DNA from 3 places in the Streptomyces sp. NPDC038135 genome. Region 3 is predicted to be linked to each of the others. Evidence: riboswitches for the same ligand, from Rfam matches in the RefSeq annotation. Region 3 holds a riboswitch; each other region holds the start of a gene.
The links. Region 3 has a riboswitch for cyclic di-AMP ahead of ACZ7JA_RS24625 (M23 family metallopeptidase). Riboswitches for the same ligand answer to the same signal wherever they lie in the genome.
Positions count from the first base shown of each region.

Region 1: another riboswitch for cyclic di-AMP. It lies ahead of ACZ7JA_RS08415 (M23 family metallopeptidase); the one in region 3 lies ahead of ACZ7JA_RS24625 (M23 family metallopeptidase).
Region 2: another riboswitch for cyclic di-AMP. It lies ahead of ACZ7JA_RS02815 (C40 family peptidase); the one in region 3 lies ahead of ACZ7JA_RS24625 (M23 family metallopeptidase).

Region 1 is NZ_JBVJXS010000003.1:17,856-25,392, reverse strand. Features, by position in the region: gene ACZ7JA_RS08450 (NUDIX domain-containing protein) at 1-387, shown strand, start outside; gene ACZ7JA_RS08445 (SDR family NAD(P)-dependent oxidoreductase) at 575-1,354, shown strand; gene ACZ7JA_RS08440 (GTP cyclohydrolase II) at 1,388-2,032, opposite strand; gene ACZ7JA_RS08435 (MarR family winged helix-turn-helix transcriptional regulator) at 2,184-2,723, opposite strand; gene ACZ7JA_RS08430 (dihydrofolate reductase family protein) at 2,810-3,943, shown strand; tRNA gene ACZ7JA_RS08425 (tRNA-Met) at 4,010-4,083, shown strand; gene ACZ7JA_RS08420 (PP2C family protein-serine/threonine phosphatase) at 4,275-5,471, shown strand; cyclic di-AMP (ydaO/yuaA leader) riboswitch at 5,706-5,872, shown strand; gene ACZ7JA_RS08415 (M23 family metallopeptidase) at 5,882-6,922, shown strand; gene ACZ7JA_RS08410 (aldo/keto reductase) at 7,071-7,537, shown strand, end outside.
Region 2 is NZ_JBVJXS010000001.1:601,617-609,153, reverse strand. Features, by position in the region: gene ACZ7JA_RS02820 (tellurite resistance/C4-dicarboxylate transporter family protein) at 1-745, opposite strand, end outside; gene ACZ7JA_RS02815 (C40 family peptidase) at 1,025-2,269, opposite strand; cyclic di-AMP (ydaO/yuaA leader) riboswitch at 2,278-2,448, opposite strand; gene pcrA (DNA helicase PcrA) at 2,732-5,212, shown strand; gene ACZ7JA_RS02805 (M23 family metallopeptidase) at 5,293-6,876, opposite strand; gene ACZ7JA_RS02800 (esterase/lipase family protein) at 7,135-7,537, opposite strand, start outside.
Region 3 is NZ_JBVJXS010000008.1:388,000-395,536, forward strand. Features, by position in the region: gene ACZ7JA_RS24600 (polysaccharide pyruvyl transferase family protein) at 1-25, opposite strand, end outside; gene ACZ7JA_RS24605 (MBL fold metallo-hydrolase) at 105-1,298, opposite strand; gene ACZ7JA_RS24610 (glutamate dehydrogenase) at 1,481-2,662, shown strand; gene ACZ7JA_RS24615 (TetR/AcrR family transcriptional regulator) at 2,728-3,318, shown strand; gene ACZ7JA_RS24620 (SGNH/GDSL hydrolase family protein) at 3,472-4,257, opposite strand; gene ACZ7JA_RS24625 (M23 family metallopeptidase) at 4,511-5,455, opposite strand; cyclic di-AMP (ydaO/yuaA leader) riboswitch at 5,460-5,619, opposite strand; gene ACZ7JA_RS24630 (alpha-galactosidase) at 5,926-7,537, opposite strand, start outside.

The sequences.
Region 1 (7,537 bases), on a different contig from region 3:
TTCGGGCGAGGCCTGTGGGACCTGCCGGTGGGCAAGAGCGAACCGGGCGAGCCGGTCACCGCCACCGCCGTGCGCGAGCTGTACGAGGAGACCGGCCTGACGGTGCGGCCCGAGGCGCTGGAGGTCGCGCACCTCGTCCACGGCGCCCGGGGCGCCGAGGCTCCGGACGGCTATCTCACCGTCGTCTTCGCCGCCCACGAGTGGACCGGGGAGCCCGAGAACCGGGAACCGGCCAAGCACGCCCAGGTCCGCTGGACCGGCGTCGACGAGCTGCCCGAGGACTGCGTGCCCTCGGCCCGCCGCGCACTGCGCGGGTACCTCGGCGGCGGCGTCGGGGTGTCGCTCCACGGGTGGGGCGGTCCCGCACAGCCGCCCGGGGGGTCCTAGGCCGTGTCCGCGAAGTCGCGCCTGCGTCACGACGCCCCAGTACGCACTCTCGCCGCACCGGCCGAAAGCCCGAGTACACCCAGTACGAGGGCATCCGGCCGGCACCCCGAGAGCACGCACCGGACGCCGCGACGCCAGCCCTGCGGGCGAACGACGCGACTTCGCGGTCACGACCTAGAGTGCGGGGATGAGTTCGCGGGCGTATCTGTCGGAGCTGTTCTCGCTGGACGGTCTGGCCGCCGTGGTGACCGGGGGCAGTTCCGGCATCGGGCGCGCCGTCGCCGGCGCCCTGGCGCGCGCCGGGGCGAGCGTGGTGGTGGTGGCGCGCGGGGAGGAGCAACTCGACGCCACGGTCCGGGAGCTGGCGGCCGACGGCTGCCGGGCGGCCCGGGTGAGCGGCGACCTGAGCACCCGCGCGGGGGTGCGCGCCGCGGCCGAGAAGGCGGCCGGGGTGTTCGGCGAGCCCGACATCCTCGTCAACTGCGCCGGGATCAATCTGCGGCCCCCGATGGGCGAGGTGGGCGAGGACGTCTGGGACGCCACCATGGCGGTCAACCTGGAAGCGCCCTTCCTGCTCGGGCAGCGGTTCGGACCCGGCATGGCCGAACGCGGCTTCGGGCGGATCGTCCACGTCACCTCCCAGCAGGCGCACCGGGCGTTCGTGCAGAGCGGCGCCTACGGCGTCTCCAAGGGCGCGCTGGAGTCGCTGGCCCGGTCCCAGGCCGAGGCGTGGTCGCCGTACGGGGTCACCTGCAACACGCTGGTGCCCGGGTTCGTCATGACGCCGCTCAACGCGCGTCTGTCGTCCGACCCGGAGCGGGTGGCGGAGCTCGCCGCCCGCACGATGGTGGGGCGCAACGGCCTGGCCGAGGACTTCGCGGGCGCCGCGGTGTTCCTGGCGAGCCGTGCCTCCGCCTACGTCACCGGCCAGTCCGTCTTCGTCGACGGCGGCCTCTCCGTGCACTAGTCCGGGACCGCCCGGACCCGGGCAGGCCCGCGTTCAGCCCGCGCTCAGTTCGGGCAGCAGGTCCAACTCGCCGAGCGGCAGCGTGTGCTGGGTCTGCAGGACCTTCGCGCGCAGGTAGCGGACGTTGTGGGCGGTGGTGAAGACGCCGGTCGGCACCCGGTCCCGGACGAGTACGCCGAGCGAGCGCAACTGCTCCGCCTTGTCCGGGTTGTTGGAGAGCAGGTCCAGCTCCCCGATGCCGAGCGCGCGGAGCATCTGGGCGGCGGCCGTGTAGTCGCGGGCGTCCTCGGGGAGGCCGAGCGCGGCGTTGGCCTCGTAGGTGTCGAGGCCCTGGTCCTGCAGGGCGTAGGCGTCGAGCTTGTTGTACAGGCCGATGCCGCGCCCCTCCTGGCGGAGGTAGAGCAGCACGCCTCCGCGCTCGGCGATGCGCTCGACCGCCTCGCGGAGCTGCGGCCCGCAGTCGCAGCGGGCCGAGCCGAAGACGTCCCCGGTCAGGCACTCGGAGTGCAGCCGCACCAGCGGAACCGCGCCGGGCTCGCCGAGGACGACGGCGACGTGCTCCTGGCCGTCGTCCAGGCCGTGGAAGGTGACGAGTTCGGCGTCGACGCGGTAGCCGTCGTGAAAGTGCAGCGGCACCCGCACGCGGGCGCGCTGGGTGGCGGCGGGGGTGTCGGACATGCGGGCCTCCGGGTTCCGTCCCTGGGCATCTGCTTCAGATTTGAAGCAGTAGCTCAATCCCGGACACTACCTCATGCTTAAAAGTTCAAGCAACGGATTTCGCGCGGGTCGGCTTCGCGGGCTCCGCGCCCGGACCGCCCGGGGCCAGGGCTCAGGAGCGGGGCGGCTCGGGCGGCTGTCCCGGACAGGGCGACGACCGCCGCCGCCAGGGCACGTCCTCCGGCGCGGCCCCCGTCTCCTCCCCCTCCAGCACCCGGGCCACCCCGGCGCAGATCTCCTCCAGCTGCCCCACCTGCTCGGGCGTGAGCCGGTCGAACAGGGTCGTGCGGACCGTCTCGACGTGCCCGGGTGCCGTACGCTCCAGCACGGCCGTGCCCTCCGGCGTCAGCACCGCGAGACTGCTGCGCCGGTCCTGGCTGCAGTCCTCCCGGCGCACCAGCCCGTCCCGCTCCAGCCTGGTCACCGCGTAGGTCAGCCTGCTGCGGGTGATCTTCAGGGTCTCGGCGAGGTCGGTCATGCGCAGTCGCCGGCCGGGCGCCTCGGAGAGGTTGGCCAGCACGGAGTAGAACAGGTGGGGCATGCCGGCCTCCTGCTGGAGCTGCCGGTCGATGGCGTCCTCCAGCAGCCGGGAGGCGGCGATGTAGGCGCGCCAGGCGCGCTGCTCCTCGGGAGTGAGCCAGCGGGTCGTCATGCCGCCAGTGTAGGTTTGTTTCAAACTTGAACCAAGATTCGAATGTGAACAAGGCTCCGCCGGGGTCTTCGCGAGGGAGCGCGCCGATGCCGTACCCGTACGTCCTGCTGTCCGCCGCCGTCTCCCTCGACGGCTATCTGGACGACACCGGCCCCGACCGGCTGCTGCTCTCCGGCCCGGCCGACTTCGACCGCGTCGACGAGGTGCGGGCCTCGGTGGACGCCATCCTGATCGGCGCCGGCACCATCCGCGCCGACAACCCCCGGCTCCTCGTCAACTCGCCCGCGCGCCGCGCCGCCCGGGTCGCCGAGGGCCGCCCGGCGTACCCGCTCAAGGTCGCCGTCACCGCCTCCGGAGACCTCGACCCGGCCGCGAACTTCTGGCACACCGGCGGCGAGAAGGTCGTGTACAGCACGGACCGGGGCGCCCAACGGGCCGCCCGCGTCCTCGGCGGGACCGCCGACGTGGTCCCGCTCGGCCCCGAGCTCGACTGGCGCGCCCTGCTGGCCCACCTGCACGATGTGCGCGGGGTGCGGCGCCTGATGGTCGAGGGCGGCGGAACCGTCCACACCCAGCTCCTCCAGCAGGGCCTCGCCGACGAACTCCAGCTCGTCCTCGCCCCGCTGTTCGTCGGCGACCCGGCCGCCCCGCGCCTGTTCGGCCCGGGCGGGTACCAGGGCGGCCGGCTCCGGCTCACCGAGTCCCGCCGGATCGAGGACGTCGTCCTCATGCGCTACGAGCCCACCGCCCCCGGCGCCGGCCCCGCGCCGGCCGCCGCCGACCGGCGCTGGCTGGCCACCGCCTGCGAGCTGGCCGCCCTGTGCCCGCCCTCCCGCACGGCGTTCAGCGTCGGCGCGGTGGTGGTGGCCGCCGACGGCGCCGAGCTGGCCCGCGGCCACTCGCGCGAGGGCGGCGACCCCGTCGTGCACGCCGAGGAGGCGGCCCTGGCCAAGCTGGACCCCGCCGACCCCCGGCTGCCCGGCGCCACCGTCTACAGCAGCCTGGAGCCCTGCTCCCGCCGCGCCTCCCGCCCCGCATCCTGTGCCGAGCTGATCCTGCGCGCGGGCGTGCGTCGGGTGGTCACGGCCTGGCGGGAGCCGGACACCTTCGTGCCCGGCGCCGACGGCGCCGGAGTGCTGGCGGCGGCCGGCGTGGACGTCGTCCTGCTCCCCGAGTACGAGGGCCCGGCCAAGGCGCCGAACGCCCATCTGCTGCCCTGAGCGGCGCCGCGCGGAAACGTGTGTGCGGAGCACCCCCGGACATGACGTATGCTTGAGACACAACGACGCGGGGTGGAGCAGCTCGGTAGCTCGCTGGGCTCATAACCCAGAGGTCGCAGGTTCAAATCCTGTCCCCGCTACTGAAGACTCAGGGCCGGAATCCAGTTCATGGATTCCGGCCCTGAGTGCTTTCCGTCGCCTGTCCGCACGGCCGCCCCATGGAAGCCGAGTGGCGTACGTCACAGCAGGTCATCCGCTCGGGCCACAGCGGTCGCCCGCCTCCCGCGCCCCCGCCACGCTGGTCTCACGTCGAGGACACGGGAGACCAGCAGTGCGCCCTGGTGAGGTGGAGGACAGCCCGTACGCCAGGGCGGGCGGCCGGCTCCCCAGCGGACCCGTTCCGGACCCGGACCCGGACCCGGTCCTCGGCGCCGGCCGCGCGCCGCTGCCCCCGGAGCGCCGCCGCTCCGCCGGGCGCAGCCTGCCCCACGCCCTCGCCCTCCTGCTCATCGCCGGCGGGCTCCTGTACGACCTGCTGACCCCGCGCGAGTTCACCGCCGTGCCCTTCTTCACCGCCGCCCCGCTGGTCGCCGCACCCCTGACCTCGCTGCGCACCACGCTCCTCACCGGACTGGCCGCACTGGGCGCCACCTATGCGGTGCACGCCCACTTCGGCCCCGGCCTGGACGTCAACACCGTCACCCAGGTGGTCACCGTGGCCACGGTCGCCCTGCTGGCCGTCGTCATCAACCGGGTCGTACGCCTCGGCGACCGGCGGCTCGCCTCCGTCCGGGAGATCGCCGAGGCCGCCCAGCGGGCCGTGCTGCCCGAGCCCGCTCCCCGTATCGCCGGCCTCGACATCGCGGCCCGGTACGAGGCGGCGCAGGAGGGCGCGTCCATCGGCGGCGACCTGTACGCGGTGCAGGACGGCCCGTACGGCGTGCGGCTGGTCGTCGGGGACGTGCGCGGCAAGGGCATGGGCGCGGTCGCCGCCGTCGCCGTGGTGATCGGGGCGTTCCGGGAGGCCGCCGAACAGGAGCCCACGCTGGAGGCGGTGGCCGGGCGGCTGGAGCGGGCGCTGGCCCGCGAGGGCGCCCGGCGCGACGGGGCGGACGCGCTGGAGGGCTTCACCACCGTCGTCCTCGCCGAACTGCCGCCCGACGAAGGGGTGGTGCGGATCGTCAACCGCGGTCATCCGCCGCCCCTGCTGCTGCACGCCGACGGCGCCCTGCACGTCCTGACCGCGGGCGAGCCCGCGCTGCCGCTCGGCCTGGGCGAGCTCGGCCGGCGCCCCGACCGCGCGGCCGAGTCCCGCTTCCCGGCCGGCGCCACCCTGCTGCTCCACACCGACGGCCTCACCGAGGCCCGGGACGCCCACGGCCGGTTCTACGACCCGGTGCGCCGGCTCGCCGGCCGCCGCTGCACCGACCCGCGGACCCTGCTCACCCGGCTCGCCGCGGAGGTCAGACGGCACTCCGGGGGCGGCATGGCGGACGACATGGCACTGCTCGCCGTACGCCGGCCCTGACCCGAGGTGACCGAAAGTGATCGGATGGAAGCCCTCCGCTTGCCCGCTGAGTCACCATCAAAAACCTCGTGACTCCTGAATGCCGGTCAACTCGCCCGTTTTCCACGGCCGCGCGGCGTACGTCCACCCCCGGAAACGTTAATGATCAAGCCGAACGGCTTGGAATCTCACACGTGAGTCTATTAACGTTCGATAACGCAGCGCGGTCGTCCCAGCCGTCACAAGAGGCGGCTCCGTGCGCACGCGCCGAATCCCGCAAGGGAACCGGGGAACCACCACCTTGGGGTGAATCACGCGGATGCCACCGTGAACCGATCCGGTTCCCGGTACGTATACGCGCGTAGGAGACCTTCCTGCTCCGAACCCGTCAGCTAACCCGGTAGGCGGAGGAAGGAAAGGAGTGCGCCCGCGTGGCGTCCAACCGGCCTGCCCCCGAAGCCCCATACGTGCCCAGCCAGCCCGACACCGAAACGTTCGGCTACGGCGGCTACCGCGCCGAAGAGGGCCCCTGGGAGGAGTGGAACCCCACCGAGGAGTCCATCCGCCCCGTACGCGGCCGGCACCGCGTCGCCAAGCAGCGCGGCGGCGGACTCGCCCGCAGCTCCACCGTCCTCGGCGTCGGCGTCATAGCGGCCGTCGGCGCGGGCGGCATGGCCAGCGCCCACACCGGCAAGCCGCCGGTGTCCATCTCCATGCCCGATCTGCCGTCCGTCGGCTCCCTGTTCGGCGACGACCACGCCGAGGCGGCCGAGGCCACCACGGCTTCCCTCAGCACGGTCGGCACCACCGCGGCCGCCGAAAGCGACCAGGGCGGCTCCGACGCGGGCGAGACCCTGCGCAGCCGGATCATGGCCCAGGCCGAGCAGCAGCAGAGCAAGGCCGACTCCAAGGCCGCCGCGGCAGCGGCGGCCGCCGCCGAGAAGCAGGCCGCCGACGCGGCCGCCAAGGCGAAGGAGGAAGCCGCCGCCAAGGCCGCCGAGGCCAAGAAGGAGGCCGAGGCCGCCGCGGAGAAGAAGGCGGAGGCGGAGCGGCTGGCCGAGCTGGCCAAGCAGTACACGCTGCCGACGTCCTCGTACACGATCACCTCGACGTTCGGCCAGGCCGGCTCGATGTGGTCCTCCGGCTACCACACCGGTCTCGACTTCGCCGCGCCCACCGGCACGCTGATCAAGGCCATCCACAGCGGCACCATCACCGAGGCGGGCTGGGCCGGCTCCTACGGCTACCGCACCATTCTCACCCTCGACGACGGCACCGAGCTGTGGTTCTGCCACCAGTCCTCGATCAGCGTCTCCGTCGGCCAGAAGGTCAGCACCGGCGACGTCATCGGCCGCGTCGGCGCCACCGGCAACGTCACCGGACCGCACCTGCACCTGGAGGTCCACCCCGGCGGCGCGGCCACCGGCATCGACCCGATGGCGTGGCTGCACGGCAAGGGCCTCAACCCCTGATTCCGGCCCGGGCCCGACCCGGCCCGGCGCCGCGCACCGTCTTCCCGGCGGCCCCGACTCCCCTTGGAGTCGGGGCCGCCGGTCTTGTTCACACACCGTTCGCGTGAATCCGGAATGGGCGGTATGGGGTTGATCGTTGTAACAGGGCATGACTGTTTCCCTGCGCAAGATCGGCTCCTCCGACCTCGAGGTCTTCCCGCTCGCCCTCGGCGGCAACGTCTTCGGCTGGACCGCCGACGAGAAGACCTCCTTCGCCGTCCTCGACGCCTACACGGCCGCGGGCGGCAACTTCGTCGACACCGCCGACTCCTACTCGGCGTGGATCGAGGGCAACGAGGGCGGTGAGTCGGAGACCATCATCGGCAAGTGGCTCAAGGCCCGCGGCAACCGCTCCGACGTCGTCGTCGCGACCAAGGTCAGCCAGCACCCGCAGTACCAGGGGCTGAGCGCGGCCAACATCAAGGCCGCCGCCGACGCCTCCCTGCGCCGCCTGGACACCGACTACATCGACCTCTACTACACGCACTTCGACAAGCCCGAGGTGCCGGTGGAGGAGATCGTCGGCGCCCTGGACGAGCTGGTGAAGGCGGGCAAGGTCCGGCAGATCGCCGCCTC
Region 2 (7,537 bases), on a different contig from region 3:
CCGCCAGCAGGACCACACAGCACGCCAGGTCCAGTACCAGCAGCGCGACCGTGACGTTGCGGAGCACGCCCCGGTCGTCGTCGTTCCACAGGTACAGCCGCGCACTGTCGGCGGCCAGTAGCTTCGCCCCGGCCAGCGCCGAGATGGCGAGCGCCCCGCCCACGATCCAGTGGTCGCCGGCGCCCTCCAGCACCTGACGCGGATCGAAGCGCGCCAGCGCCAGGCAGTAGAGGACCAGGCCCAGCCAGAACAGCACCAGCGCGGCGCGCGCGAGCCAGGCCGTCGTCTCCGCCGCGGCCAGGGTGGCCGCCAGCACCGCGAGCCCCTGTGTGGCCACGCAACACAGGAACACCGCCCCCGGCATGCGCCGCTCCCAGTGCGGTACGACGAGAAGGAGCAGCACCGGCCACAGCACAACCGCCAGTGCCAGGGCGGCCTCGGCCAGGGTCTGCCGGCCGAGCAGCGAGAGCCGGGTGCCGAGCACGGTCGTGGCGGCCACGGTGGTGAGCGCGCCGGGGCTCTTCGCCTCGGCCATCCACCGCGGCCGCTGCGTCACCAGCCGCACGGTGAAGTCGGCGGCGAGCGCCGCCCAGGCGAGGCAGCCCAGCCACAGGAAGACGAGCGACACCGTCTCGGCACCGGTCAGATGCAGGGCCACCGACACGATGCCGCTCGCCATGACGGCCGCCCCCGCCGCCGGCGGACGCCCCGCCCACCACGTACGCACACCGGAGAAGCGGGGCATGGGCATGAGCCCGATGCTAGGCCGTGTCCGCAAAGTCGCGTCTGCGTCACGACGCCCGGCACGCACTCTCGCCGCACCGGCCGAAAGCCCGAGTACACCCAGTACGAGGGCATCCGGCCGGCACTCCCCCAGCCTTCGGCCGGGGGACCCCCAGAGCACGCACCGGACGCCGCGACGCCCGCCCTGCGGGCGAACGACGCGACTTTGCGGACACGACCTAGGGAGCGGGGCCGCCCGCGCTCGCGGGGCACGCGCGCGTGGAGCCCGAAAAGAGCACCGTCAGGCCGGCCGCACCACCCGGTGGACCACCGACTCGCCCGCCAGGTGCACCGGCTCCTCGCGCACGTACGCACCGGGGCGCGGGGCGTGGATCATCGTCCCGTCGCCCGTGCACAGGCCCACATGGCTGCTGTCGTGGTGGAAGAAGACCAGGTCGCCGGGGCGCGCTTCGTCGAGCGGGACGGCGGTGCCCATGGCGGCCTGGTCCCGCGCGGCACGCGGCAGGGCGACGCCGGCGGCCTTCCAGGCGGCCTGCGTCAGGCCGGAGCAGTCGTATGAGCCGGGCCCGCTGGCGCCGGAGACGTACGGCTTGCCGATCTGGGCACGGGCGAAGGCGATCGCCCTCTCTGCCTTGGTGACGGGGGCGTGCGGTACGACGGGCGGGGCGCTCGGCCGCCGCGCTGCGGACCGCGTCCGCTCCGGCGCCTGGGCCGGGACCGGAGAAGCAAGGACCGGAGGAGCCAGGACCGGGCCGGCGGCCGGTGCCGAAGCGAAGGCCTGAGCCGGGTCCGGAGCCGGGATCGCATCGAGCAGCGGGTCCGGAGCCGGGGTCGCATCGAGCAGCGGGTCCGGAGTGGGGATCGCATCGAGAATCGGACCCGCGGTCGAAGCCGGGGCCTGGAGCGCCAACGGATCCGTGGTGGAGGCCGGGGCCTGGAGTGGAGCCGGTGCCGGCATCGGTTCCGCGGCCGAAGCCGTCAGCCGGATCAGCAGCCCGCGCGCGGTGACGAGTTTGTGCTGGACGGCCGCCTTGGCCGTCCTCACGTCGTACGGTGCGGCGGTCGCCGGCGCCTCGTGAGCCCTGGGGGCCTTGCGCTCGGCGGCGCCCTTCACCCGGGAGGCCAGCCGGTTCATCAGCCGGTTCTGGGCGAAGTGGTCCTCCGGGAACTCCGCGAGGAGCGAACCGGCCGGCTCCGGAGCGGCGGCGAACGGAGCCAGCCCCTCGCGGGCCTTCGTGAACAGTCCCGGGCGCCGGACGGCCTCCGCGCGCGGGGCCTCGGCGCGAGCCCGCTGCACGGCCGAGGGCTCCTCGTCCGGGTCCGCCCTGCGGTACAGCTCGTCGATCTTCTTCTCGACCTCCTCCAGGCTCGGCCTGCCGTCGCCCGCGGAGGGGGCGGAGGTCGAGGCGGACGCGGCCGTCTGGGACAGGACGGCCACGGAGGTGAGGGCGGCGGTGGCCAGGACGGGGGTGCGGATGCCCGTCCCGCGGGTCCCCGGGGGACCCGGCTTGCGGTGCGACGCCAAGGCTGGCGACTCCTTCCAACGTGCCGCCTACCGGGTTAGCTGTCGGGTTCGGGCGGGTGGTTCGGAAGGGTTGCCCTACGGCGTCTTCCCGGGCGGGAGTCGGCCGATTCACCCCAGGATCGGTGGGTCCCCGGCTCCGGCCGCCGTGAAGGGCGCACCGGACTCGGCGGAGGCCGCGCGGCCCGGCGAGGTTCGCCGGTAGGGGTCGTGCGGCCTGACGGAAACCTAGCCAACTCGTGTGACTCCTGTGAAGGTTGCTGTGCCATATGTCCGATACATTTCCGTGACCCGGGGCCGGTTTCATACAGGCGTGACAAGGCGATCTCGCAGGGTGAGGAGTCCGGCCGGGTCCGCGGCACGCCGGCCGGCGCGCTCGACGCGGGTCCTGTCGCCGACCTCACGGCCGCCGGTTTTCCGGTGCCGGGACCGGTTGTCGGTGCGGCCCCCTAGACTCGTAGAGCGATGAGCAGCCTCTTTGACGACAGCTTCCTGGCGGACCTCCAGGCCCCTCGTGGGCACGCGGAGGAGCCCCCGCCGCCGCCCGAGGACGATCACGCTCCGGAGCCCCTTCCGGACGATCTGTTCGGCGGGAAGTTCGACGTGCCGCCGGACCGGGACGCGCACTACCGCGACGGCGCCCCGCGTCCCGTGACCGACCCGGACGCGCTGCTCCGGGGGCTGAACGACAACCAGCGCGCCGCGGTGGTCCACGCCGGCTCTCCGCTGCTCATCGTGGCCGGCGCAGGCTCGGGCAAGACCCGCGTGCTCACCCACCGCATCGCCCACCTGCTCGCCGCGCGGAACGTGCACCCCGGCCAGATCCTCGCGATCACCTTCACCAACAAGGCCGCGGGCGAGATGAAGGAGCGGGTCGAGCAGCTCGTCGGCCCGCGCGCCGGCGCGATGTGGGTGATGACCTTCCACAGCGCGTGCGTGCGCATCCTGCGCCGCGAGTCCAAGAGACTCGGCTTCACGTCGTCCTTCTCGATCTACGACGCGGCCGACTCCAAGCGCCTGATGGCCCTGGTCTGCCGCGACCTCGATCTCGACCCCAAGCGCTACCCGCCGAAGTCCTTCAGCGCCAAGATCAGCAACCTCAAGAACGAGCTGATCGACGAGGAGGACTTCGCCGCCCAGGCCACCGACGGCTTCGAGAAGACCCTCGCCCAGGCGTACGCGCTCTACCAGTCGCGGCTGCGCGAGGCGAACGCGCTGGACTTCGACGACCTGATCATGACGACGGTCAACCTGCTGCGCGCCTTCCCGGACGTCGCGGAGCACTACCGCCGCCGCTTCCGGCACGTCATGGTCGACGAGTACCAGGACACCAACCACGCCCAGTACGCCCTGGTCCGGGAGCTGGTGGGCACCGGGCAGCACGACGAGGACGTGCCGCCCGGCGAGTCGGACCTGCCGCCCGCCGAACTGTGCGTGGTGGGTGACGCGGACCAGTCGATCTACGCCTTCCGCGGCGCGACGATCCGCAACATCCTCCAGTTCGAGGAGGACTACCCGAACGCGACGACGATCCTGCTGGAGCAGAACTACCGCTCCACGCAGACCATCCTGTCCGCCGCCAACGCGGTCATCGAACGCAACGAGTCCCGCCGCCCGAAGAACCTGTGGACCAACGCCGGCCAGGGCGCGCGGATCACCGGCTACGTCGCCGACACCGAGCACGACGAGGCCCAGTTCGTCGCCGAGGAGATAGACCGCCTCACCGACGCGGGCGAGGCGAAGGCCGGGGACGTCGCCGTCTTCTACCGCACCAACGCGCAGTCCCGTGTCTTCGAAGAGATCTTCATCCGCGTCGGCCTGCCGTACAAGGTCGTCGGCGGCGTCCGCTTCTACGAGCGCAAGGAGGTCCGGGACGTCCTCGCCTACCTGCGTGTCCTCGCCAACCCCGAGGACTCGGTGCCGCTGCGCCGCATCCTCAACGTGCCCAAGCGCGGCATCGGCGACCGGGCCGAGGCGATGATCGACGCCCTCTCCCAGCGCGAGAAGATCAGCTTCCCGCAGGCGCTCAAGCGCGTGGACGAGGCCTATGGCATGGCCGCGCGCTCCACCAACGCGGTCAAGCGGTTCAACACGCTGATGGAGGATTTGCGGACCGTCGTGGAGTCCGGCGCCGGACCGGCCACCGTGCTGGAGGCCATACTCGAACGCACCGGTTACCTGGCCGAGTTGCAGAACTCCACCGACCCGCAGGACGAGACCCGCATCGAGAACCTCCAGGAACTCGCGGCGGTGGCGCTGGAGTTCGAGCAGGAGCGCGCGGAGGGCGAGGCGGGCACGCTCGCCGACTTCCTGGAGCAGGTCGCGCTGGTCGCCGACTCGGACCAGATCCCGGACGAGGAGGACGGCGACGGCGTCATCACCCTGATGACCCTGCACACCGCCAAGGGCCTGGAGTTCCCGGTCGTCTTCCTGACCGGCATGGAGGACGGCGTCTTCCCGCACATGCGCGCCCTCGGCCAGACCAAGGAACTGGAGGAGGAGCGGCGCCTGGCGTACGTGGGCATCACCCGCGCGCGGGAGCGGCTCTACCTCACCCGGTCGGCGATGCGCAGCGCCTGGGGCCAGCCGTCGTACAACCCGCCCTCCCGCTTCCTGGAGGAGATCCCGACCGCCCACCTGGAGTGGAAGCGGACCGGAGGGGCGGCGCCGATGTCCTCCGGACCCGCTGGCGGGGTCGCCGCGTCGCTGTCCTCCTCCCGCTCCCGTTCCGCGGCGTCGGGCGCGTCCGGGTTCGCCACCCGGCGCTCGGCCGAGAAGCCCGTGGTCGCCCTGGCCGTGGGGGACCGGGTCACGCACGACCAGTTCGGTCTCGGCACGGTCGTCGGGGTCAAGGGCACCGGCGGCAACGCGGAGGCGACGATCGACTTCGGCGACACCAAGCCGAAGCGGCTGCTGCTGCGGTACGCGCCCGTCGAGAAGCTCTAGGCGACCCGTCGGGCAGCCCCGGACGACAGGAGCCCCGCCGGCCGGGCGGGGCTCACGTCATTCTCCGGTTGCTTCGAGGCTCAGTTCGGGTCCAGCCCGTGGCTGCGCAGCCACGGCAGTGGGTCTATGGCCGCCCCGCCGGCCGGCCGGACCTCGAAGTGCAGGTGCGGGCCGGTGGAGTTGCCGGAGTTGCCGGAGTAGGCGACCGGCTGGCCGGCCTTGACCTCCGTACCGGAGGCGACGCGGTAGCTGGAGAGGTGGCAGTACCAGGTCTCCGTGCCGTCCTTCGCCGTCACGATCATCATGTTGCCGTAGGCGCTGTTCCACTTGGTGGAGACGACGCCGTCGGTCGCGGCCATCACCGTGGTGCCGTACGACACCGGGAAGTCGATGCCCGTGTGGACGGACATCCAGTTCACGCCCGCCTGGCCGAAGTAGGCGCTGAGCCCCTTCTGGGCGACCGGGATCGCGAACTTGGGCCGCAGCCGCTCCTTGAGCGCGGCCTCGGCGGCGGCCTTCTTCTTCTGCAGTTCCTGCTGGGTCTTGAGGTCGATGCGTTCCTGCGTTCGGCTGGCCCGGTCGGCGAAGTCGTCGGCGCCCGCGGAGAGGGTCCTGAGCTGGCTGTCCAGCTTGCTGTTGGCGACGGAGGGCTTGACCGACTGCGCGTCCGACGCGGTGGTCGAGGTCTCCTTGCCGTCGTCGGTCAGGCCGCCGACGGAGGCGGCGGCGATGCCGGCGACGCCCATCACACAGGCCGACGGCACCGCGATGGTCAGCAGCGCGGAGCGCTTGGGCGGTGTACGGCGACGGGAACGCGACGCGCTGCGGGAGCCCGCGCGAGGAGCGGGGATCGGAGCGGACTCCTCCTGGTCGTCGAGCAGAGCCGGTACGACGGGCAGCTCGCCCGTGTCGCCCGGCTCGCCGCTCCCGGCGGCCGCTTCCTCGTACTCGGCGGCCTCCGCGTACTCACCGAACTCGGCTGCACCGGTGTACTCGCCGCTGCCCGCGTACTCGCCGGCCTCGGTGTACTCGGCACTCTCGGCGTACTGACCGAACTCGCCCGTCTCGGCGGCCTGCTCGAACGGCTCGGCGGGATGGTCGTGCGGCGCGGCGAGCTGCTCGTGCGGTGTTCCGAGCTGGTCGTGCTGCACGGACGTGCCGTCGGAGTTCCACTGCGTGGCGTCGTACACGCCGGTGTCATAGGTCTGGGTGCCCCACTGCCACTGCTGGGTGTGGTCGGCGCCGGCGGACTGGTCGTGCTGCAGCCAGGTGTTCGCGTCCCACTGGCCGCTGACGTCGTTGCCCGTGGCCTGCGCGGGGACCGTCCAGGCGGTGGTGTCGTACGCGCCCGTGTCGTAGGCCTGGTGCTGGGCCGCGTACGGGTCGTACTGCGTGAACTGGAACTGGCCCGTGCCGGTCTGCCACTGCGTGCTGTCGTAGGCGCCCGTGTGCTGCTCGTCGCCCGGGAGGCTGCCGAACAGCGGGTCGGCGGCGAAGGCGCCGGTCCCGGCGGTGCCGGCCGTGAAACCGGTGGCGTCGTAGCCGCCGTACGTGGTGAGGTCGTCGTACTGGGCTTCCTGCGTTCCGTACGCGTAGTGCCCGGTGGAGGCGTCGGAAGCCGGGGTCGGGGTGGTCATGGTCCCCGACGGGTGACGGTCGTTCACCAACTTCTCTTTCGCCTCGACAACGGTGGCTGCCAGAGCAGTGCGGCGACTGTACCCGGCGGTACGCGGGCGCGACAATCGTCGGCCGGTTTCAGGGAGGCCGGAAACGGGCATTCGGCCGTGATTCGGGGGCCCGTGAACCCGAGTTTGGCTTTGTGTTCGAGGAATGTTCGATGCCGGATGACGCTGTGTCACCTGTGGAACGGCTGTGTCACGCCCCCCGCGCGGCCCCGGCTCACCCTTCCGGGGCGGCCTTTCTCACGCCACCGTCACTCCGCCGGTGAGCGGGTTCTCGACGGGCGCGTCCTCGAGGGCCTCACGTATCCCGGACGCCACGGCGGGGTGCACCGGCAGAGCGAGATGCCCGATGCCCGTCACCCGGACGTTGCGCACCTCCAGGTCGGGGTGGTCGATACAGGCCGATTCCAGGGGGTCCATCACGGAGTCGAGGTCGCTCCAGAAGCTGACGAACCGGGTGCGGCAACCGGGCGCCGGCCTGGTCAGCTCCTCGATCACCTCGGAGCCGGGGCGCATCTGCCGCACGATCGGGTGGGCGCTCGCCAAGGGCATGGCCCGGGTGCCGGAGTGCGGGGTGCCGAGGGTGACGAGCGTGCGCACCCGGAGGTCACCGCCCAGACACTGTGTGTAGTAGCGCGCGATG
Region 3 (7,537 bases):
CCGCCTGCATGAGAATGCGCTTCACAGGCCGAGATCGTAACCGCGCACCACGCTTTACGGAATCCTTGCGCGTCCTTTTCCTCGTCGTGGCAGAGGTGGTCGCGTCACCGCTCGCCGGCCAGGTCGGCCTCGGTGCGGGCGAACTCCACGGCCGCCGGGCGTTCCTGGGGCCTGCGCCGCAGGTGGGCGACGGGCGCCGAGGCGGATCGCCACCAGGCGTCGGCGGGGAGCTTCCCGGCGGGTTCGAAGGGCTCGCCGGGCCGGGGCAGGGCGAGCGCCTGGCCGGCCTCCTCGGCGGCCTCCTTGGTCCACTCGCCGGGCTCGGCCCAGGGGTGGGGGGCGAGGTTGAAGGTGCCCCAGTGGATCGGGAGCAGCACGCCGTGCGGGGCGCCGCCCTGGAGGTCGAGGTGGGCGCGCAGGCCTTCCTCGGGAGTCATGTGGATGTCGGGCCAGAACTCGCTGTACGCGCCGAGCTGGACCATCGTCACGTCGAACGGGCCGTGGGCGGCGCCGATCTCCCGGAAGCCGTCGAAGTAGCCGGTGTCACCGCTGTGGTAGACGCGGTGCTCCTCGCCGGCGACGGACCAGGACGCCCACAGGGTGTGCTGGGTGTTGCGCAGACCGCGGCCGCAGAAGTGGCGGGCCGGGGTGGCGGTCAGAGTGAGGCCGCCGACCCGGGTGGACTCGTGCCAGTCGAGTTCGCGCAGCCGGTCCGCCGAGACGCCCCAGTGCTCCAGGTGCGCGCCGACGCCCAGCGGCACGGCGAACACGGTGTCCGTGCCGGCCAGCGCCTTGATCGTGGGCATGTCCAGGTGGTCGTAGTGGTCGTGCGAGACGACCACCACGTCGACCGGGCCGAGCGCGGCCAGCGGCAGCGGCACCGGGTGCAGCCGCCTGGGCCCGGCGAAGGGGAACGGGGAGCAGCGCTCGCCCCAGACGGGGTCGAACAGGACGCGGTGCCCGTCGATCTCCACGAGCACGCTGGAGTGGCCCATCCAGGTCACGCGCAGCCCCGTCGTGGGCGGCTGGGCTAGGTCGGCGTAGGTGGTGGCGTGCACCGGCACGGTGCCGGCCGGGGAGCGCAGGGGCCGGGTGTCCTTGTCCAGGAACACCTTGGCGAGGTCGAGCGTGGAGCCGGAGGGCCGGGTGCGGGCGGTGCCGCCCGGGTTCTGGAAGACGCCGTCCGCGAAGTGCGGGGAACGGCGGATCCGGGCGAGGCGCTCACCGCGCGGCTGCGCGCCGAAGGCCTCGGGCCGCAGCGCGCTGAGCCCGGAGCTCCTGGAACGCCAACCGGTCACGGATACCTCCACTGAAGTCGCTGAGGTCCTCCATTATGGTCGGCCCCTCCGACAGCGCGGCGCCGCCCGCTCCTCCGTCCCGCCCCGCCGGGCGTGCGCGGCGGCCCGCCCGGCGCTTTGACAGCGGCCCGCCCGCTGCGGATACTGACCGGCTGTTCAGTAACCGTCGTCCGGGAGCCCCCATGACCGCCGCCCCCCTCATGTCGCTCGTGTGGACCGACCACGTCACCGGGCGGCGGGGTTTCCTGGTCGTCGACCGGCTGGTGCGGGGCGTGGCCAGCGGCGGGCTGCGGATGCGCGCCGGCTGCACGCTGGAGGAGGTCACCGGGCTCGCGCGCGGCATGACGATGAAGGAGGCCCTGCACTACGACCCGGCGGCCCGCTACGTCCCCCTGGGCGGCGCCAAGGGCGGCATCGACTGCGATCCGCGGGACCCGGCGGCCTACGGGCTGCTCGTGCGCTACCTGCGCGCGATGCGGCCGTACATCGAGAGCTGCTGGACCACCGGCGAGGACCTGGGCCTCAGCCAGGACCTGGTGGACCGGGCCGCCGCCGAGGCGGGTCTGGTCTCCACCGTCCAGGCCGTGTTCCCGCTGCTGGACGACGAGCCGGCGGCCCGCGCGCGGCTCGCGGACGCCTTCGCGGTGCGGGTGGACGGCATCGGCCTGGACGAACTGGCGGGCGGCTGCGGGGTCGCCGAGTCGGTGCTGGCGGCCCTGGACCGGGACTCGGTGCCGTACCGGGGCACCCGGGTGGCCGTGCAGGGGCTGGGCACGATGGGCGGGGCCACGGCGCGGTTCCTCGCACGCGCGGGACTGACGGTGGTGGCGGTGGCCGACGTCAAGGGCACCGTCGCCAACCCGGACGGCCTGGACGTGGAGGCGCTGCTCGCCGCACGGGACGCCTACGGCACGCTCGACCGCTCCGCGCTGCGTCCGGCCGACCGCGAGCTGCCCGGCGACGCCTGGCTGGCGGCGGACGCGGAGGTCCTGGTGCCGGCCGCGGTCTCCTACGCGGTCGACGCCGCCGGGCAGGAGCGGATCACCGCCCGCTGGGTCGTCGAGGCCGCCAACATGCCCGTACTGCCGGAGGCGGAGCGGCTGCTGGCCGCGCGCGGGGTGACGGTGCTGCCGGACGTGGTGGTCAACTCGGCCACCAACGCCTGGTGGTGGTGGACGCTGTTCGGCGACGTCGGCCCGAACGCCGACGAGGCGTTCGCCCACATCCGCCGCTCGATGCGCGCGCTGACCGGGACGGTGCTGGACCGCGCGCGGGCCGACGGGACGACTCCCCGCGCCGCCGCCCACGCCCTGGTGTCGGACCGGCTGCCGGTGATCGCCGGGCGTTACGGCTGGTACCGCTGACCCCGGCGGGTCGCGGCCGTCGGCAGGCGTGGGGCGCTGTCCGGCCGACGGGCTAGTGTGACCGCGTGGCGAGAGTGCGGTTGAGCGTGGCCGAGCGGCGGGAGGAGATGCTGCGGGCCGCCATCGGGCAGATCGAGGCGCGGGGCGTGGCGGCGGTCAGGATCGCCGACGTGGCCTCGGCGCTCGGGGTGAGCAACGCGCTGGTGCTGTACCACTTCTCGACGAAGGAGAAGCTGGTCGCCGCCGCCTTCGCCTACGCGGCCGAGGACGATCTGGCGCGTCTGCGGGCGCTGCTGGCCCGCCGGACCTCCGCGCTGCGCCGGCTGCGCGCCGCCGTGCGCTGGTACGCGCCCACGGGCCAGGCCAAGGGCTGGCGGCTGTGGATCGAGGGCTGGGCGGTGTCGCTGCGCGAGCCGGCCCTGCGGGCGGTCACCCGGGACCTCGACCAGCGGTGGAAGGCGGCGATCGCCGAGGTCATCGTGGAGGGCGTGGCGGCGGGCGAGTTCACCTGCCCCGACCCGGCGGGCACCGCCCTGCGGCTCACCGCCCTGCTCGACGGCCTCGCCGTGCAGCTCACGTCCTACCCGGGCTCGGTGCCACGCGCCCGCGCCCAGGAGTGGGTGAACGACGCCCTGGTCCGGGAACTGGGCCTCTAGCGGGCGGAGTCGACCGGCGCGAGCGCGGCGCCGGCCCGTACGGGAACGCCGGGATCGCCGGTCCGGGACGCGGGCCGGTCCGGCGGGCGCGCGCGGCCGCGCCTCGTACCGCCGGGATCGCGGTACGGGGCGCGGCCGTGCCGTGCGCCGGGGTCAGGCGACCGCCGCGATGCGCATCTTGATGTCGTCCGGCGACAGCGCGCCCTTCGCCGTGACGTGGTCCCCGGAGGACTCGCCGCGCAGCCGGCGGCCGATCCACGGCACCAGGTACTCGCGGGCCCAGTGGACGTCGTCCCGGCGGATCTCCAGGGTGCCCCTGGGCGGGAGCGGCGGCCAGACCTGCTCCGGGTCGGCCGGGATCTCCAGGCCGAGGGCCTGCCCGGCGCGCAGCGCCACGCGCGTGTGCCCCTCGGGCGAGAGGTGCAGGCGGTCGCTGTCCCAGGCCCTGCGGTCCTGGACGGACTTCAGGGACCACAGGTCGAGCACCGGGCAGCCGTACCGGTCGGCGATGGCGCGGACGTGCCCGTTGTAGGTGGCGATCTTGCCGCGCAGGTGCTTGAGCACCGGCACGCCCCGGGTGTCGAAGCCGGTCGTCACCATCACCGTGCCCGCGGCGGCCGCGAGGGCGGCGATGGCCCGCTCGAAGCGCTCGGCCACCTCGTCGGGGTCGGTGCCGGGCCGGATGATGTCGTTGCCGCCCGCGCAGAAGGAGACGAGGTCGGGGGCGAGTTGGACGGCCTTCGGGAGCTGGTGCTCGACGATCTGGTCGAGCAGTTTCCCGCGGACCGCGAGGTTGGTGTACTGGAAGTCGCCCTCGGGCCGCCGGTCGGCGAGCAGGACCGCGAAGCGGTCGGCCCAGCCCACGAACGCCCCGTCGGGCCCGGGGTCGCCGACGCCCTCGGTGAAGCTGTCCCCCACCGCCACGTACGACCCGATCACTGCACTGTTGTCACTCTTCGAATCGTCTGCCACGTCGGACCATGATTCACCTTCGGATGTGACCTACGCGACCGTAGGCAGGGGTTGACGATCGGTGAGATGAGACACCCTTAAAGAGTTTGCCAACCCAGGAATACGGCGGGTACGGGGCCGGTCCGGACGTACCGAAGGCCGGACCCGGGGATCGGGGGTCCGGCCTTCGGAGGCTGTCCGGCAGGTGGCCGCCGGGAGCGTGTCGCTGAGCGCGGGTGGCTCAGAGGGCGACGCCGTGCGAGCGGAGGTAGCCGACGGGGTCCACGTCCGAGCCGTAGTCCGGCGTGGTGCGGATCTCGAAGTGCAGGTGCGGGCCGGTCACGTTGCCGGTAGCGCCGGACAGGCCGATCTGCCGGCCCGGGGTCACCGTCTGGCCGGCCGACACCGAGAGCTGCGAGAGGTGGGCGTACTGGGCGTAGTAGCCGTCGTTCAGCTTGATGACGACCTGGTTGCCGTACGCGCCGCCCCAGCCGGCGGAGACGACGGTGCCCGCGCCGACGGCCTTGAGGGAGGTGCCGGTGGGGACGACGAAGTCGACGCCGGTGTGGTAGCCGCTGGACCACATGCTGCCGGCGACGTGGTAGGCGGTGCCGACGGTGGGGACGGCGACCGGGAGGGTGTAGCCGGTGGCGGGGGCGGCTTCGGCGGCCTTGGTGACCTGGGCCACCGGAGACGCCTGGAGGACGGGGGCGGCCGGGGCGGTCTTCGCCGGGGACTCGGCCCGGGCGCCCGAAGGCTGCGCGGACCGCGCGGGGGCGGGGGCCTCGGTGCGGGTCGGGGCGGCGGCCTTCTTGCCGAGCGACAGCTTCAGACCGGGGTGGATCAGCGCCGGGTTCTCGCCGACGGCCTGCCGGTTGTCGGCGTAGAGCCGGTGCCAGCCACCGCTCACATGCTGCTCGCCGGCGATCCCGGCCAGGCAGTCGCCGGGCTTCACCGTGTAGGTGCGCACGCCGGGTGCCTGCTGGGTGGCCGCCGCGGCCTTTCCGGCCGCCGTCTTCCCGGCGGACTGCACGGTCTTTCCGGGGGTGGACTGAGCGGTGGCGGCGTGCGCTCCGGTGGCGCCCAGCAGGGGCAGGGCCAGTGCGGCGCCGCCGGTTCCGGCGGCGGCGATGGAGCGGGTGAAACGCCGAGACTTGGGACGGCGGTGCTTACCCTTCGCGGGCATGACGCATTCCTCTCCGGCGCCTGCGGGGTGAGCTGTCGGGTTCGGGCTGGAGCTGCCCGGCCGCGCGGTGCGCGGCTTCACCCCGAGCCTGTCGCGGAGACCGGGACAGGCGAGTCGTACCTGGTGGGTCCCCCGCTCCTGCCGTGCACGGGTCATGTGTGCGGGACTCCGGGCGGCGGCAGGATTCGGCGTTCCGTCCGGATTGGTGGCGAACGTAAGCGAGCGGGACGCGCGGAAACAAGCGGCCGATTCCCGGCGTTCACGCCCCAGAAGATCCAAAAGGGAAATTCGCGGTCACCGTGCGTGAATTCCCGTCCGCTCCGCCGATCGAATTCCCGGTTTCCGTTTAGGAATTAGGTGAACATGACGAACAGCGGACGGTCACGGTTATGACGCTCCTCACGCACCGCTCCCCAGCAGCCCTTACTCCGGGCCGAGTTGCGACGAAGGCGTCAATTCGGGCAGAGGAATCATATGCGGCGCAGTCGGACTACTACCGCATCCAGGTCACCGCGCAGTCCGGTCGGCAGTCCATGGTGCAGCAGCACCGCACCGCGGTGCACTTCGCCCGTTTCGCGGCATTCGTACGATGCCGTGGGGTCGAGTCCGCGCAGCCGTACGCGCGGCACCGGCTCCCCGTAGCTCTGCGCCTGGAGGCACGCCAGGACCACCGTCTCGTCCCCGAGCACGTACTGGACGGCGCTCAGGCCGCCCGTCGGGGGCCGCAGCCGGTACAGCTCGCCGCGCTGGACGAGCGGCCTGATCTCCTTGTAGAGGGCCACCCACTCCCGGGCCTCGGCCAGCTCCTCCTCGGACCACGCGGTGAGGTCGCCGCCTATCCCGAGGACGCCCGCCATGGCGCTGACGAAACGGAAGCGCAGGGAGCTGGTCCTGCCGTTGAGCTGGTTGTTCGGGCTGTCGGTGACCCAGGCGGCCATCACGCGCGCGGGATGGATCTGACTGAAGCCGTGCTGGATGGCGAGCCGGTCCAGCGGGTCGGTGTTGTCGGAGGTCCACACCTGGTCGGTGCGGCTCAGCACACCGAGGTCGATCCGGCCGCCGCCGCCCGAGCAGGACTCGAAGGCGACGTGGGGGTGGGCGGCGCGCAGCCGGTCCAGCAGGGCGTACAGCGCGCGGACGTGGTCGACCCACAGACGCTGCGGATACGGCTCGCCCGGCCAGCCGGCGTCGGTGAAGCAGCGGTTGAAGTCCCACTTCACGTAGTCGATCGGCGCGCCGGACAGCAGGGCGTCCAGACGCTCCCACAGGTACTCCTGGACGTCCTCGCGGGCGAGGTTGAGGACGAGCTGGTTGCGCAGTTCCGTCCGCCTGCGGCCCCGCTGGTGCTGCACCCAGTCGGGGTGGGCGCGGTACAGGTCGCTGTCCGGGTTGACCATCTCGGGCTCGACCCAGACGCCGAACCGCATGCCGAGGCCGTGCACCTGGTCGGCCAGGGGCTTGAGGCCGTGCGGGAACCGGTCGGGGTTGGGGGTCCAGTCGCCGAGTCCGGCCCGGTCGCTGGTGCGGGCGCCGAACCAGCCGTCGTCGACGACGAACAGTTCGACGCCGATGCCGGCCGCCCGCCGGGCGAGCGCGGCCTGCTGCTCCTCGGAGATGTCGAAGAACGTCGCCTCCCAGGAGTTGAACAGCACCGGCCGGTCCCGGTCGGCGTCCGGGATCACGTGCGCGCGCTGGTAGGCGTGCCAGGTCCGGCTGGCCCCGCCGAAGCCGCCGTCGCTCCACAGGCCCGCGAAGACGGGGGTGGTGTACGACTCCCCCGGTTCCAGGAGCAGCAGGCCGGAGTCGTCGTGGCCGGCCCCGCCGGTGATCTGCACGCGTGCGTCGGGGAGTTGGGCGACGGCGATCCGCCAGGAGCCGGACCAGCCGAGCGCGCAGCCGTAGACCTCCCCGCGTTCCTCGGTGGCGTCGGTGTCGAGGGCGACCCAGGGCAGGTGCTGGTGGCCGGTGTGGCCGCGGCGGCTGCCGACGACCTTCTCGCCGTGGGTGAGCGGAGCGCGGGTGAGCAGGGACTCGGCGGCCCAGCGGCCGTTGAGCTGGGACAGCCGCCAGCCGTCGCGGTCG